DNA from 2 places in the Erwinia sp. LJJL01 genome. Region 2 is predicted to be linked to the other one. Evidence: predicted binding sites of a transcription regulator. Region 2 holds the regulator's gene; the other holds the start of a gene.
The links. Region 2 encodes PhoB, which activates phosphate uptake and scavenging genes when phosphate is short. Its sites were predicted from a motif close to CTGTCATAAAACTGNCNNAT; they were not measured.
Positions count from the first base shown of each region.

Region 1: a site for PhoB is predicted at 3,396-3,415, ahead of phoA (alkaline phosphatase). Genes of this name have one in related genera too.

Region 1 covers NZ_CP178576.1:3,835,493-3,842,764, forward strand. Annotated here, with positions in the region: gene efeB (iron uptake transporter deferrochelatase/peroxidase subunit) at 1-423, shown strand, start outside; gene ACLI4M_RS18995 (hypothetical protein) at 700-912, shown strand; gene phoH (phosphate starvation-inducible protein PhoH) at 977-1,765, shown strand; gene ACLI4M_RS19005 (NADPH-dependent oxidoreductase) at 1,816-2,556, opposite strand; tRNA gene ACLI4M_RS19010 (tRNA-Ser) at 3,037-3,124, opposite strand; gene phoA (alkaline phosphatase) at 3,489-4,892, shown strand; tRNA gene ACLI4M_RS19020 (tRNA-Ser) at 5,244-5,331, opposite strand; gene ACLI4M_RS19025 (peptide MFS transporter) at 5,563-7,029, shown strand; gene ghrA (glyoxylate/hydroxypyruvate reductase GhrA) at 7,118-7,272, shown strand, end outside.
Region 2 covers NZ_CP178576.1:3,047,610-3,054,881, reverse strand. Annotated here, with positions in the region: gene ACLI4M_RS15080 (cobalamin-independent methionine synthase II family protein) at 1-1,049, opposite strand, end outside; gene ACLI4M_RS15075 (PstS family phosphate ABC transporter substrate-binding protein) at 1,305-2,228, opposite strand; gene phoR (phosphate regulon sensor histidine kinase PhoR) at 2,248-3,561, opposite strand; gene phoB (phosphate response regulator transcription factor PhoB) at 3,585-4,274, opposite strand; gene sbcD (exonuclease subunit SbcD) at 4,454-5,677, shown strand; gene ACLI4M_RS15055 (AAA family ATPase) at 5,674-7,272, shown strand, end outside.

The DNA.
Region 1 (7,272 bases), 790 kb from region 2:
CGCACGCCGCTGCGTGAACAGCAGACCATCTTCGGCCGTGAAAAGCACAGCGGCGCACCGCTGGGTATGCACAACGAGCATGATGTGCCGGACTACAGCCAGGATCCGGATGGCGACATTATCCCGCTGGATGCGCATATTCGCCTGGCCAACCCGCGCACGCCGGAAACGCAAAACAACCTGATGCTGCGCCGTGGTTACAGTTATTCGCTGGGCGTTTCCCGTTCCGGCCAGCTGGAAATGGGGCTGCTATTTGTTTGTTATCAGCACGATCTGGAAAAAGGATTTTTGACCGTGCAGAAACGATTAAATGGCGAAGCGCTGGAAGAGTATATAAAACCGATCGGCGGGGGCTATTACTTTGTCCTGCCGGGCGTACCGGATGCGGAACACTATCTGGCACAGGGATTGCTGGAAGCCTGACCTAATTAGCGGATTTGACTTAAGTCCGCTAATTTTCCTTTTAACTTACGCTCCCTTAAAATGACATCAGACAATCTTAACTGATTATAAAACACCCAGTCGCTGTTTTTACTGACGCCATTGTTAATAAAGTGATATTTATAACCTGATGATTAATAGAGTATTATCGAAAGTGTCATTATACTCGTAAAAAAAGTGTTGCATTTTTTTGGTAAACTGCTGAATATGAAATTGCTGTTGATTTTCGCATATAGTTTCCCACTACGGAGATAGCGAATGCTGAAGTCCTTTAACGGACCACAAGTGAAAAAGTCATACATCGCCTTGATTCGCGAGGAGCTCATTTCCTCGGTAGCTTTCTCTTCTTTTACAATCCAACTGCTGTTCCAACACTCCTTTAAACCTTTTTTGGTGCATAGCCTGCAAGCGTATCGCTATGCATTTTTACCAACGGCTAGACCAGGCTTAAAAGGAAGCCATGACCTCTAAAGCGTTCACGTAATCGCATCGATAATAGGGATGCGGGAAATGAAACCAACTGTAAGGTGCCACTATGGGAAGACAGAAAGCAGTGATCAAAGCTCGTCGTGAAGCAAAACGTGTGCTTCGTAGCGATTCACGCAGTCACCGTCAGCGTGAAGAAGAATCGGTCACCTCGCTGGTGCAGATGGGTGGGCTGGATTCGATTGGCATGGCACGCGATAGCCGCGACCATTCACCGATTGAAGCCAGAAATGAAGCTCAGGCGCACTATCTCAACGCCATAGAAACCAAGCAACTGATCTTCGCTACGGGCGAAGCAGGTTGTGGTAAAACCTGGATCAGCGCCGCAAAAGCGGCCGAGGCCCTGATTCATAAGGATGTTGACAGGATTATAGTGACTCGCCCGGTACTTCAGGCGGATGAGGATTTGGGATTCCTTCCAGGGGATATCTCAGAAAAATTCGCCCCGTATTTCCGGCCGGTATATGACGTTCTGGTTAAACGTCTTGGCTCTTCCTTTATGCAGTACTGCCTGCGTCCCGAAATTGGCAAAGTGGAAATTGCGCCGTTTGCCTATATGCGAGGCCGCACGTTTGAAAACGCCGTGGTGATTCTGGATGAGGCGCAGAACGTCACCGCCGCCCAAATGAAGATGTTCCTGACGCGCCTTGGGGAAAACGTGACCGTCATTGTTAACGGCGATATCACCCAGTGTGATTTACCGTCCCATGTTCAGTCCGGCCTGGCCGACGCGCTGTCGCGCTTCCAGGACGACGAGATGGTGAGCGTGGTCCGTTTCGGAAAAGAGGACTGCGTGCGTTCTCAGCTCTGTCAGCGCACGCTGCTGGCTTACGGTTAATCGCTTAAGCCCTGATGAAAGCCCGGCCAGTTGGCCGGGCTTTTTTATGGCTACTCGTCAGTGCCAAAGCCCTGTTTCAGCACGGCTGGCTGCACCTGCGGGAAATAAATATGGTCGTAATAGCTGGCGGTATTGTTACCCCAGTTATCGCCATCGGTTCGCCCGGTCTGCTGCCAGTGCGCGACCAGCACCTCGTTATACGCTTTGATCACCTCAGGCAGCATCGCGCTGTTATAGCGCTCCTCGTGGCGGAAGCCCGCCAGCGACATACGCGGTTTCTGAACGGCAGGTTGATCAACATACCCCAGCACCACCCCCGCTACCGGGAAGGTCAGCTCAGGCAGGTTAAGCAGCTCAATCATCGCCTGCGGCTCGCGGCGGATCCCGCCAATTGGCACCACGCCCAGCCCGTGAGAGCGGGCAGCGGTCATCACGGTCGCCAGCGCGATTCCAATATCGGTCGCACCGGAGATCAGGCTTTCCAGGCTCTCATGCGCGATCTGCTGTTTGCCTTCCGCCTCAATTGCCAGCTGGCTTTTGTGCATATCCAGCACAAAGGTGATAAACACCGGGGCTTTCGCGATCCACGGCTGTCCACCGGCAATTTCCGCGATTTTTGCGCGGGTGGCAGCATCACGCACCACCACCAGCGATACCTGCTGGGAATTTACCGAAGTTGGCGCACGCCAGGCCGTTTCGACAATGTCATCAATAATCGTGTCGGCAATGGGGGTGTCAAGATAGCTGCGATCGCTGCGGTGGCTTTTCAGCAGTTGAGTGATTTCGTTCATGTGATACCTGGTGTTCTGAATATGTAGAGTGTGAAGGTAGTGAAGATCCAGGGGTAACGGCTACGCATTTTGTGCGGCAGATCACATTTTTTGCTGTAGGGGGCGACCGCTTCTCTGGTCGCCCCGCAAAACCTTCAAAGCGGCGCTGGATATTAAATAACATCGCGTTGGTCGCGCAGGTGTAGGGGCGGGGCATGCCTCGCCCTCCGCGAATGCGGGTCGGGCATGCCCGACCCCTACGCAAAACGCAAAAAAAAAAGCCAAAACTTTCGCTCAGGCAATTCTCTTTGAATAGGGTGGTGAGAGAGGGGGACTATACCTTTAAAGCGGCGCTGGATATTAAATAACATCGCGTTGGTCGCGCAGGTGTAGGGGCGGGGCATGCCTCGCCCTCCGCGAATGCGGGTCGGGCATGCCCGACCCCTACGCAAAACGCAAAAAAAATGCCTGAACTTTCGCTCAGGCATTTCTTTTTGAATATGGTGGTGAGAGAGGGGTTCGAACCCTCGATACGTTGCCGTATACACACTTTCCAGGCGTGCTCCTTCAGCCACTCGGACACCTCACCATATTTTACTGCCGCTACCCGCAGGGGGTAACGGGGCGCTACTATAGGCAGTCGCGGGTAATGGGTCAAGCAGTATTTTTCCCTGTGCTTCTATTCGCTTAAGTGATGAGCAACCAAGGATAATCTGGTGCAGCCAGTGCGCAATTCGCCATAAACGGCGAAGCTCGCCTTTTATGCCGTTAGAACGGCAGGCCGGGCTTTAAGCCGGGCTGATATCAGCAGCTAAACCCTGTGAAGCGATCGGCCAGCCATAAGGTAAATTGACATTAATCTGTCACAAATAAGTCGCAAAGCTGAAATAGTTGTATCGCAGACTGACTCCCTGAAATCTTTAGCAAAACTTATTCATGGAGATCGCCGTTAAATGAAACATCAAGCTTTCGCACTTTCCCTGCTGACCTCACTGATCTGCTCCTCTGCCGTCGCCGATATCGCCACGTACCAGCGGGCCGCGCAGGGTGACATGACTCAGCCGGGCGGAGCACGTCGCCTGAGCGGTGACCAGACCGAGGCGATTAAAGCGTCGTTAAGCAACAGCACGGCGAAAAACGTTATTCTGCTGATCGGCGACGGCATGGGCGACTCCGAAATTACGGCGGCGCGAAACTATGCGCAAGGGGCGGGCGGCTTCTTTAAAGGGATTGATGCGCTGCCGCTCACCGGACAGTACACCCACTATGCGCTGGATAAGAAAACCCACAAGCCTGACTATGTGACTGACTCCGCAGCATCCGCCACCGCCTGGGCAACCGGCGTGAAGTCCTATAATGGGGCGATTGGCGTTGATGTGACGGGTAAAGATCACCCCTCGCTGCTGGAGCTGGCGAAAGCCGCCGGTAAAGCGACCGGCAATGTGTCAACCGCAGAGCTGGAAGATGCCACCCCGGCGGCGCAGATTGCCCACGTCACCTCGCGTAAGTGCTACGGCCCGGTCAAAACCAGCGAGCTGTGCGCCAGCAATGCGCTGGAGCAGGGCGGTAAAGGCTCGATTGCTGAGCAGTTGCTAAATGCGCGCGCCGACGTCACCTTTGGCGGCGGCGGGAAGACCTTCAGCGAAACGGCAAAAGCCGGCGAGTGGCAGGGCAAAACGCTGGAAGAGCAGGCGAAGCTACGCGGCTATCAGCTGGTGAACGATCTCGACGGCATGAATGCGCTGACCTCTGCCAGCGACGCGCAGCCGGTGCTGGGGCTGTTCGCTGCCGGGAATATGCCGGTGCGCTGGAAAGGCCCCAAGGCCACTTACCACGGTAATCTTGATGGCAAACCGATTACCTGCGAAGTCAACGCGGAGCGCCCGGCATCCACCCCGACGCTGGCGCAGATGACCGATAAGGCTATTGCGCTGCTGAGCAGTAAACCGGAGGGCTTCTTCCTGCAGGTGGAAGGCGCTTCTATTGATAAGCAGGATCACGCGGCCAATCCGTGCGGGCAGATTGGTGAAACCGTCGATCTGGACGAAGCGGTGCAGAAGGCGCTGGAGTTTGCGCGCAAAGAGGGCAATACCCTGGTGATTGTCACTGCCGATCATGCGCACTCCAGCCAGATTATCGCCAACGACAGCAAAGCCCCGGGCCTGACGCAGACGCTGATCACCAAAGATGGCAGCCCGATGACCATCAGCTACGGTAATTCAGAAGAGGATTCGCAGGGCCACACCGGCACCCAGCTGCGCATCGCCGCCTTTGGCCCGCACGCGGCCAATGTCGTCGGCCTGACCGATCAGACCGATCTGTTCTATACCATTAAAGCGGCGCTGGATATTAAATAATCACGCATTTTACGGGCCGATTGAAAAAAAGGATCGGCCCCTACAGCACACAGGAAGATGTAGGGGGCGACCGCTTTTCTGGTCGCCCCACAAATGCAAAAAATGCCTGAACTTTCGCTGAGGCATTTCTCTTTAAATAGGGTGGTGAGAGAGGGGGATCACTCGCACCATCCCTGGCGCTCGCCCTGTACCTTTAAAGCGGCGCTGGATATTAAATAGCATCCCGTTGGTCGCGCAGGTGTAGGGGCGAGGCATGCCTCGCCCTCCGTTAATGCGGGTCGGGCACGCCCGACCCCTACGCAAAATGCATAAAAAAAGTCTGAACGTGAGTTCAGACTTTCTCTTTAAATATGGTGGTGAGAGAGGGGTTCGAACCCTCGATACGTTGCCGTATACACACTTTCCAGGCGTGCTCCTTCAGCCACTCGGACACCTCACCATATTGTTGCCGCAACCAGGTTGCTGACGGGCGCTAATGTAGGGAAAAGTGCGGTTGCGGTCAACTGCCTTTCGACTATTTTGAGTGCGTTTAGTCAGTTTTAACGCACTTTGCTGGTTTAAACGCCAGCCAGGTTCAGATTAGGCCGCTAAAGCCAAATCGGCGCGCATCGCCAGGCGCAAAAGGTGCATAATAACCGACTTATTTTGGCAGGAAAAACAGAGGTTAGTTGTGGACCACACCAACCGTATCCCCCAACAGCAGGTGCCGGGGGGAACCGGCGCGCTGTTCTTTATTCAAATTTTTGCCACCATGGGCTTCGCGGTGCTTTACTCCAGCCTGGTGCTGTACGCCACCAAAAAACTCGGCTTCAGCGAAGGGCAGGCCAACACCATGATGGGCGTGTTCGGCGCCTTTAACTACGGTCTGCACCTGTTCGGTGGCTACCTTGGCGGTCGCTTCCTCAGCAACCGTAATCTTTTCGTGCTGGGAATGGTGCTGCAGGTTGCTGGCTGCTGGACGCTCTCCGGACAGAGCGCGGAAGGCCTTTACTGGGGGCTGGCGATGTTCCTGACCGGCAGCGGCCTCAATGTCACCTGCATTAATATGATGCTGACCCAGCGCTTTGCCCCGGAAGATAACCGCCGTGAGAGCGCCTTCCTGTGGAACTACGCCGGGATGAACCTCGGATTCTTCCTCGGCTTTACCGGCGCGGGCTACTTCCAGCTCAGCGAGCACTATGAAGCGCTGTTCCTGTTCGCCACTATCGGTAACGCGGTGGCCATTGTTATCTCGCTGCTACGCTGGAAAGTGCTGGCCGATATCAGTACTCCGCTGCTGCAGGCAAACCCGCGCCAGTTCCGCTGGCGCATGCTGGCCGGGCTGGTGATTCTGGTGGCGCTGGTGCCGCTGATCCGCCTGATGCTCAATCACGCCGGGTTTACCGGGGCGTTTGTGCTGGCGCTGGGCGCAGCGATCTTCCTGCTGCTGTGCTTTACCACGCTGCGCCATCGCCCGCGTGATGAGCAGCGCCGCATGTGTGCTTACCTGATCCTCGCGCTGGGTGCGCTGGTGTTCTGGACGCTGTACCAGCTGGCGCCGATGGGCCTGATGCTGTTCACCGAGCACAATATTAACCTCCGCGTGTACGGCATTCAGGTGGCCCCGCAGTGGGTGCAGAATATCAACACCCTGGTGATTGTTTTCGGCGGGCCACTACTGGCTATCTGGTTCCGCAACCTGCGCGAGCGCGGCTGGCGCATCGATATCCCGCTGCAGTTCTCCGCCTCGCTGTTTATGATCGGGCTGGGCATGCTGGTGCTGCCGCTGGGCATTGCGCTGGCGGGCGGTGACGGCATTGTGGCGTTCAAATGGATTGTCATCAGCTACGTATTGCAGAGCATCGCCGAACTGCTGCTCTCGCCGATTGGCTATGCGATGATCGGCAAGCTGGCTCCGGCGCGCTATCAGGGAGTCATGATGGGCTGCTGGATGATGGTGACCGGCGTGGCGTCGGTGCTGTCCGGCTACGTTTCCGCGCTGATGCCGGAAAACAGCGGCAGCACGCCGCTGCTGACTAACCCCGGCTACAGCCATATCTTCAGCCTGCTCGGCTGGGGCAGCGCGGCGGTCGGTTTAGTGCTGATCTGCCTGATCCCGCTGCTGCGCCGACTGATCCAGCAGGTCGACCGGCCCTAATTCTTTTCGGGGCAGTTCTCTGCCCCAAATTTTCACTTGCCAGCCGCCGCGTTTTCCCTGAGCCTAAACAAAAACCAGGAGAGAAAACGTGGACATCCTTTTTTATCACCCGTCTTTTAAGGCAGAGACCTGGATCACCGGGTTACAGCAGCGATTACCCCATGCACGCATTCGTCAGTGGCAGCCCGGCGACGATCGGCCGGCCGATTATGCGCTGGTACGTCAGCCGCCGGTAGAGATGTT
Region 2 (7,272 bases):
TGCGCTTCCGTCAGGCTGTTGCCCTCTTCGGTCGAGGCAAAACCGCACTGCGGGCTCAGGCAAATCTGGTCAAGGCTGACAAACTGTGCGGCTTCCTTAATCCGCTGCTCCACGGTTTCCGCCGCTTCCAGTTCGCCGGTCTTAGTGGTGATCAGGCCCAGTACCACCTGCTGGTCGCCCTTTTTGATAAAGCGCAGCGGCTCAAAGCCCCCCGAGCGCTCATTATCATATTCAAGGAAAAACGCATCGATATTGACGCCGCCAAACAGGATCTCCGCCACCGGCTCGTAGCCGCCTTCAGAGATCCAGGTCGAACGGAAATTCCCGCGGCAGACGTGCAGACCAATGGTCAGATCGTCCGGCTTGCCTGCAATCGCCTGGTTCAGTACGCGTGCATAGGTGCGCGCCAGCGCTTCCGGGTCGTCGCCACGCTCGCGGATCTGCTGCTTTTGATCGTCCGAGCACAGGTAAGCCCACACGGTGTCGTCAAGCTGCAGATAACGGCAACCGGCATCGTAGAAGGCCTTGATCGCATCGCGGTAAGTTTGCGCCAGGTCGTCGAAATAGGCATCCAGCGTCGGATACACTTCCGCATCTATCATTTTGCGCCCGCCGCGGAAGTGCAGCACGCTCGGGCTTGGGATGGTCATTTTGGCAACAGCATCACCGCTGATGCTCTTCAGGAAGCGGAAATCCTCCAGCATCGGGTGGTTGCTGAAGCCCAGCTTGCCGGTCACTTTTACGCCGCGCGCCTTGGTCTGCACGCCGTTAAACTGAATCCCCTGCTCGGCCTCATAGCGCTCAACGCCGTCCAGACCGTCGAAAAAGTCGAAGTGCCACCAGGCGCGGCGGAATTCGCCGTCCGTCACCACCTGCAAACCGCTGGCACGCTGCTGCGCCACCACCTGGCGGATCGCTTCATCTTCAATGCTGCGCAGCGCTGCCGCGTTGATTTCACCCGCTTCAAACTGCTTGCGCGCCTGCTTGATGGCGGCCGGACGTAAAAAGCTGCCAACGACTTCAGCACGGTAATGGGTAGGATGAGTCATGAGTTTGCTCCTGATTACGCCTTAGCGGGCGCGTAATTTAGTGTCGTAACAATTACGTGAAGTTATTTATAGACTTCTGGACGTCTATATGTCTGTCACTAAGAGTGTCATGAGAGGCCTGCCACGGCAAACGAGGAAATTTCATCACGCATGAAATAAATTCATTATGCGGAAATGACAACGGGGCAGGCATGCCTGCCCCCTACGCCAGAGCGTATGTAGGGGCGAGGCATGCCTCACCTGTCAGGCGGGGAATCAGGGTGCCAACATCGCTCTGGCCTGGGTCATCTGTGCATCCGACAGCGGCAGATACCCGGCCTGGCTGACCAGCGCCTGCCCCTGCGGCGACAGCGCTAAACGCAGAAACGCGGCGGTTAACGGCTCCAGCGGTTTGCCCGGCGCCTTATTCACGTAGATATAGAGCGGGCGGGCATACGGGTAGCGGCCGCTGCGAATATTCTCCGCGCTCGGCGCGATCCAGTCGTGACCTTCGCGCGCCACCGGCACAATCTTTACCCCGCTGATATGAAAGCCGGCGCTGGCGTAGCCAATCCCGTTCAGGGAAGCGGCCACCGCCTGCACCACCGCAGCAGAACCCGGGTACTCACCGACATCATTGCGGAAATCGCCGTTGCACAGCGCCTGCTGCTTAAAGAAACCCCAGGTGCCGGAGGCGGAGTTGCGGCCAAAGCGCTGCAGCCCGCGCTGCGCCCAGCCCGGCTGATTCAGCTGCAGATCGCCCCAGGTTTTCGGCTCGGAGCGCGCGCCGCAGCGGCGGGTAATGGAGAAAATGGCATCCAGCTGCTGCGCGTTCAGCCCGACCAGCGGATTATCCTGATTCACCACCACCACCAGCGCATCCATCGCCACCGGCACGGCCAGCGGCGGGTAGCCGTAGCTGTCTTCAAACAGCTGGCGCTCCACCGCCTGCATCGGGCGGCTCATCGCCCCCAGCTGGGCGGCGCCCGCCGCCAGCGCGGTCGGTGCCGTTGACGATCCCGCGGCCTGGATCTGCACATTCACCCCGGGATAGAGGCGATTAAAATTCTCGCCCCACAGCGCCATCAGGTTGCCAAGGGTGTCAGAGCCGACGCTGGTCAGATTGCCCGCCAGCATCCCCTCTTTGGCGTGGGAGCAGGCAGCCACCAGCAGGAGTGCCAGGGCGATTCGCTTTTTCATTACGTCAGATCCGGTTGTCTTATCGCAGGGCATTCTCAGCCAGTTCGGCAGTGACAATCAACCTCGGCGGCAGATGAAAGCTGAAACAGGTCTCACGATGCGGCACGCTGCTGATCTCCAGCCGCGCATTATGGTGGCTGAGCGCATGTTTGACGATCGCCAGCCCCAGCCCGCTGCCGCCGGTCTGCCTTGAGCGGGCTTTATCCACCCGGTAGAAGCGTTCGGTCAGGCGCGGCAGGTGCTCAGCGGCAATTCCCGGCCCGTTATCCTTCACCCTGAACTCGGCGCCGTGGCTGCTGCGCAGCCAGCTGATATCGATGCGCGTACCGTCCGGGGTGTGATTCACTGCGTTATACACCAGGTTGGAGATGGCGCTGCGCAGCTGCTCGTCATTACCGTATACGCGCAGCTGCGGGTCGGTTTGGAAGTGGATCTCATGGCGGCCATTGCTGAGGGTTTCCGCCTCGCGCTGCAGCACGCGCAGCATCATCGGCACGTCGACTTTTTCCTGCAGATCCAGCGCCGGCGCTGCTTCAATGCGCGACAGCGTCAGCAGCTGTTTCACCAGGCTGTCCATACGTTTGGTCTGCTCCTGCATGGTGTGCAGCGCCTTATCGCGCAGCGTGCCCTCCAGCACCGAGTCGTTCATCATCTCCAGGTAGCCCTGCAGCACCGTCAGCGGGGTGCGCAGCTCGTGGCTGACGTTGGCAAAGAAGTTACGGCGCGCCCCTTCCAGCTGGTGCATCTGCGTGACGTCGCGCGCCACCAGCAGCCACTGCCCTTCGCTGTAGGGCATTACGCGGAATTCGAGGTGGCGGTGGCTGTTAAGCACCAGCGTCAGCGGGCGGGAAAAATCGCGCTGGCGCAGATAGCGGGTAAATTCCGGGTAGCGCAGCAGGTTAAGGATGTTCTGACCGTTATCTTCCGGCCAGCGCAGGCCAAGCATCTGCTGAGCCAGGCCATTACACCAGAATATCGTCCCCTCTTCGGTGGTCAGCACCACCGCATCCGGTAGCGATTCGGCGCCGCTGCGAAAACGTTTGATCAGGTGGCCAAGCTCACGGCGGCGGCGGCGGTTACGCGCCTGCATCTGGTACAGGCCGTAGAACAGCGGCTCCCAGCTGCCGCGCCCGCTGGGTGGCGTCATGCTGCGGTCAACCCACAGCCAGTGGGAGAGGCGCAATAAATTGTTGAAGTGAAAACCCAGCACGCAGAGCACTGAGACTAACAGCAGCCAGGGCAGCCAGCCCACCAGCAGCCCGAGAATAAGCGCGGGCAGACCGGCAAGCAGCAGTTCCAGCAATAATCTCTTCCAGGAGAGGCGTTCCAGCACGGTTCAGACTCCAGCGTGAACGATCAGTAGCGTGCAGAGAAACGATAACCTGTTCCGCGAACCGTCTGCACCATGCGATCGTGCCCGGTCAGTTCCAGCGCCTTACGCAGGCGGCGAATGTGGACGTCGACGGTACGATCTTCGACGTATACGTTAGTGCCCCACACATGGTTTAGCAACTGCTCGCGGCTGTAAACGCGCTCGGGGTGCGTCATAAAGAAGTGCAGCAGTTTATATTCGGTCGGCCCCATTTCCAGCGGCTGCGTATCGGACATCACGCGGTGCGATGACGGGTCCAGGCTCAGCCCCTGCATCTCAATCACCTCTTCCACCGCCATCGGGGAGATGCGGCGCATCACCGCTTTGATGCGTGCCACCAGCTCTTTCGGTGAGAACGGCTTGGTAATATAGTCGTCAGCGCCCACTTCCAGGCCGCGCACGCGATCTTCCTCTTCACCCCGGGCTGTCAGCATCATCACCGGAATATCGCGGGTCATCGCTTCGCGCTTCAGGTGTTTAATAAACTGGATGCCGGAACCGCCGGGTAACATCCAGTCCAGCAGAATTAAATCCGGCCAGGGTTCGATCAACAGATTGACCGCACTGTCATAATCCTCGGCCTCGATCGGCTGGTAGTCATTTTGTTCAAGGACGAAACATAACATCTCACGGATTGGGGCTTCATCTTCCACGACCAGAATGCGCTTAGGCATTATTACTCCTGCTGCTGTTGACGGCTTTCACGGGGATATGCGGCGCCATTATGCGTCAGTTTTATGACACTTTTATGAAAAAAGCACCCCCTGAAATTGTGCGCGATTTAAAAAAAACAGGCCGATCGGTTTAGCCTGTTTATAATCGGGTTCACGTTTTTCTGCTGACAGGACGTTATATGCGCATCCTCCACACCGCTGACTGGCATCTCGGCCAGTTTTTCTACACCAAAAGCCGGGCGGCCGAGCACCAGGCTTTTCTCGACTGGCTGCTGGAGCAGGCGGAGGCGCAGCAGGCCGATGCGATCATTGTCGCCGGGGATATTTTCGATACCGGCTCGCCGCCGAGCTACGCGCGCGAGCTGTATAACCGCTTTGTGGTGAAGTTGCAGCAGACCGGCTGCCAGCTGGTCGTGCTCGGCGGTAATCATGACTCGGTGGCGACGCTCAACGAATCGCGCGAGCTGCTGGCCTGCCTGAATACCCGGGTGATCGCCGCCGCCAGCGACGATATCCGCCAGCAGGTGCTGATGCTGAATAAGCGCGACGGATCGCCGGGTGCGCTGCTGTGCGCCATCCCGTTTTTGCGCCCGCGCGATATCTTGCGCAGCCAGAGCGGCCAGTCGGGGCGCGAGAAACAGCAAAGCCTGCTGGAAGCGATTACTGAACACTACCAGCGCTGCTGGCTGGAAGCGTTAAGCCAGCGCGCGGCGCTGGACCTGCCGCTGCCGATTATTGCCACCGGCCATCTGACCACCATGGGCGTAACCAAAAGCGATGCGGTGCGCGATATCTATATCGGCACGCTGGATGCGTTTCCAGCCGACTGCTTCCCGCCCGCCGACTACATCGCCCTTGGCCATATTCACCGCGCCCAGCGCATTGCCGACAGCGACCATATTCGCTACAGCGGCTCGCCGATCCCGCTCAGTTTTGACGAGCTGGGCAAGGCGAAAAGCGTGTTTATGGTCGACTTTATCGACGGGAAATTCGCCTCAGCCGAAGCGCTGCCGATCCCGCTGTTCCAGCCGATGCAGATGATTAAAGGCTCGCTGGAGCAGATTGAGCAGCAGCTGGCGGCGCTGCCTGAGGCTGGCGACGGCAAAATCATCTGGCTGGATATTGAGATCGTCACCGACTCCTGGCTCAGCGAGCTGCAGCGCCGCATTCAGGAGCTGACCGCCGCGCTGCCGGTAGACGTGGTGCTGCTGCGCCGCAGCCGCGAGCAGCGCGAACAGACCCTCGCCCGACAGAATAACGAAACCCTGAGCGAGCTGAGCGTGGAGGAGGTGTTCAGCCGCCGCCTGGCGCTGGAAAGCGAGCAGCCGGAGAAACTGCAGCGCGCCAGCCTGCTGTTTGCGCAGACGCTGGAAGCGGTGCGCCATGAGGAGCAGCCACAGTGAAAATCCTGACCCTGCGTTTTAAAAATCTCAACTCGCTGAAGGGCGAGTGGAAAATCGACTTCAGCGCGGAACCCTTTGCCAGCAACGGCCTGTTCGCGATCACCGGCCCGACCGGCGCCGGTAAAACCACCCTGCTCGACGCCATCTGCCTCGCGCTGTATCACGAAACCCCGCGCCTGAAGGGCATCACCCAGTCGCAGAATGAACTGATGACGCGCGATACCGCCGAGTGCCTGGCAGAAGTGGAGTTCGAGGTCAAAGGCGTGGCGTGGCGCGCTTTCTGGAGCCAGAACCGCGCGCGCGGCGCCGCCGACGGCAACTTACAGGCCCCGCGCGTCGAGCTGGCGCGCTGTGATGACAATCAGATTGTCGCCGATAAGGTGAAGGACAAGCTGGAGATGATCGCCAGCCTGACCGGGCTGGACTTCGAGCGCTTTACCAAATCGATGATGCTGTCACAGGGGCAGTTCGCCGCTTTCCTCAATGCCGATGCCAACAAGCGCGCCGAGCTGCTGGAAGAGCTGACCGGCACCGAGATCTACGGTCGCCTCTCTGCGGCGGTGTTTGAGCGCCACAAAGAGGCCAGGGTCGCCGTGGAGACGCTGCGCGCTCAGGCGGGCGGCATGTCACTGCTGAATGAAGAGCAGCAGCAGGCGCTCAACGCCCAGCTGGCACAGCTACTTGCCGATGAGCAGGTACTCACTTCCCGGCAGCAACAGCAGCAGCAAAAGGTGCAGGAGCTGCAGCAGCTGGAGCGATTACAGCAGGAGAAACAGCAGCTGACGGGCAACATCCGCCAGCTTGATGAGCAGCTGTTACAGGCGCAGCAGTCCCTGAGCGCCGCCGCTCAGCAACAGCAGCAGGCGGTGGCGGCGCAGGAGCAGCACCAGGCGCAGCGCCAGCAGCAGGAAACGCTGATCGCCGAACAGGTATTGCCGCTCGATTTACAGCTCGCCAGCCTGCAACAGCAGCTGCAACAGCTGACGCAAGAGCGAAGTGAGTACCAACAAGCGCTTAAGCTTCGCCAGCAGGAAAGCGTCAAAAACCAGCAGCTTCAGCAGGATAAGCAGGCGCAGCAGCAGCAGCTCGACGCCTGGCGCAGCGCGCATCCCCAGCTTGAGCACTACGGCGAGCATCTGCCGCTGTGGCGCGAACGCTTCCGCCAGCAGCAGGAAAGTGAGCAGTCACTGACCTCGCTACACCAGCGCGTGCAGGCCCAGCAGCAGCAGGTGCAGCAGCTGGAACAGGCCGGTTTGCAGCTGCAGCAGCAGCAGGCGCCACAGCAGCAAAACCTGGCCACGGCGCAGCACAACCTGACCCAGGCCGAGCAGCAGCTGGCCCCGTTACAGCAGCAGCACCCGGAAGCCGCGCTGCGCAGCGCGCTGGCGCAGTTTGCCCGGCAGCGGCCACAGCGGCTGCGGCTGGCGACGCTGATCCCGCTGTGGCAGCAGATGCACGCGCGCAGCACGCGCCTGCAGCAGGAGAGAGAGCAGCTGGCGCAGCAGATCCAGCAAAGCAGTGAGCAGTTACACACCCTGCGCACCCAGTGGGCAGAGAAGCATCAGCATCAAAAGGATTTAGATCAGCGCTGCAAG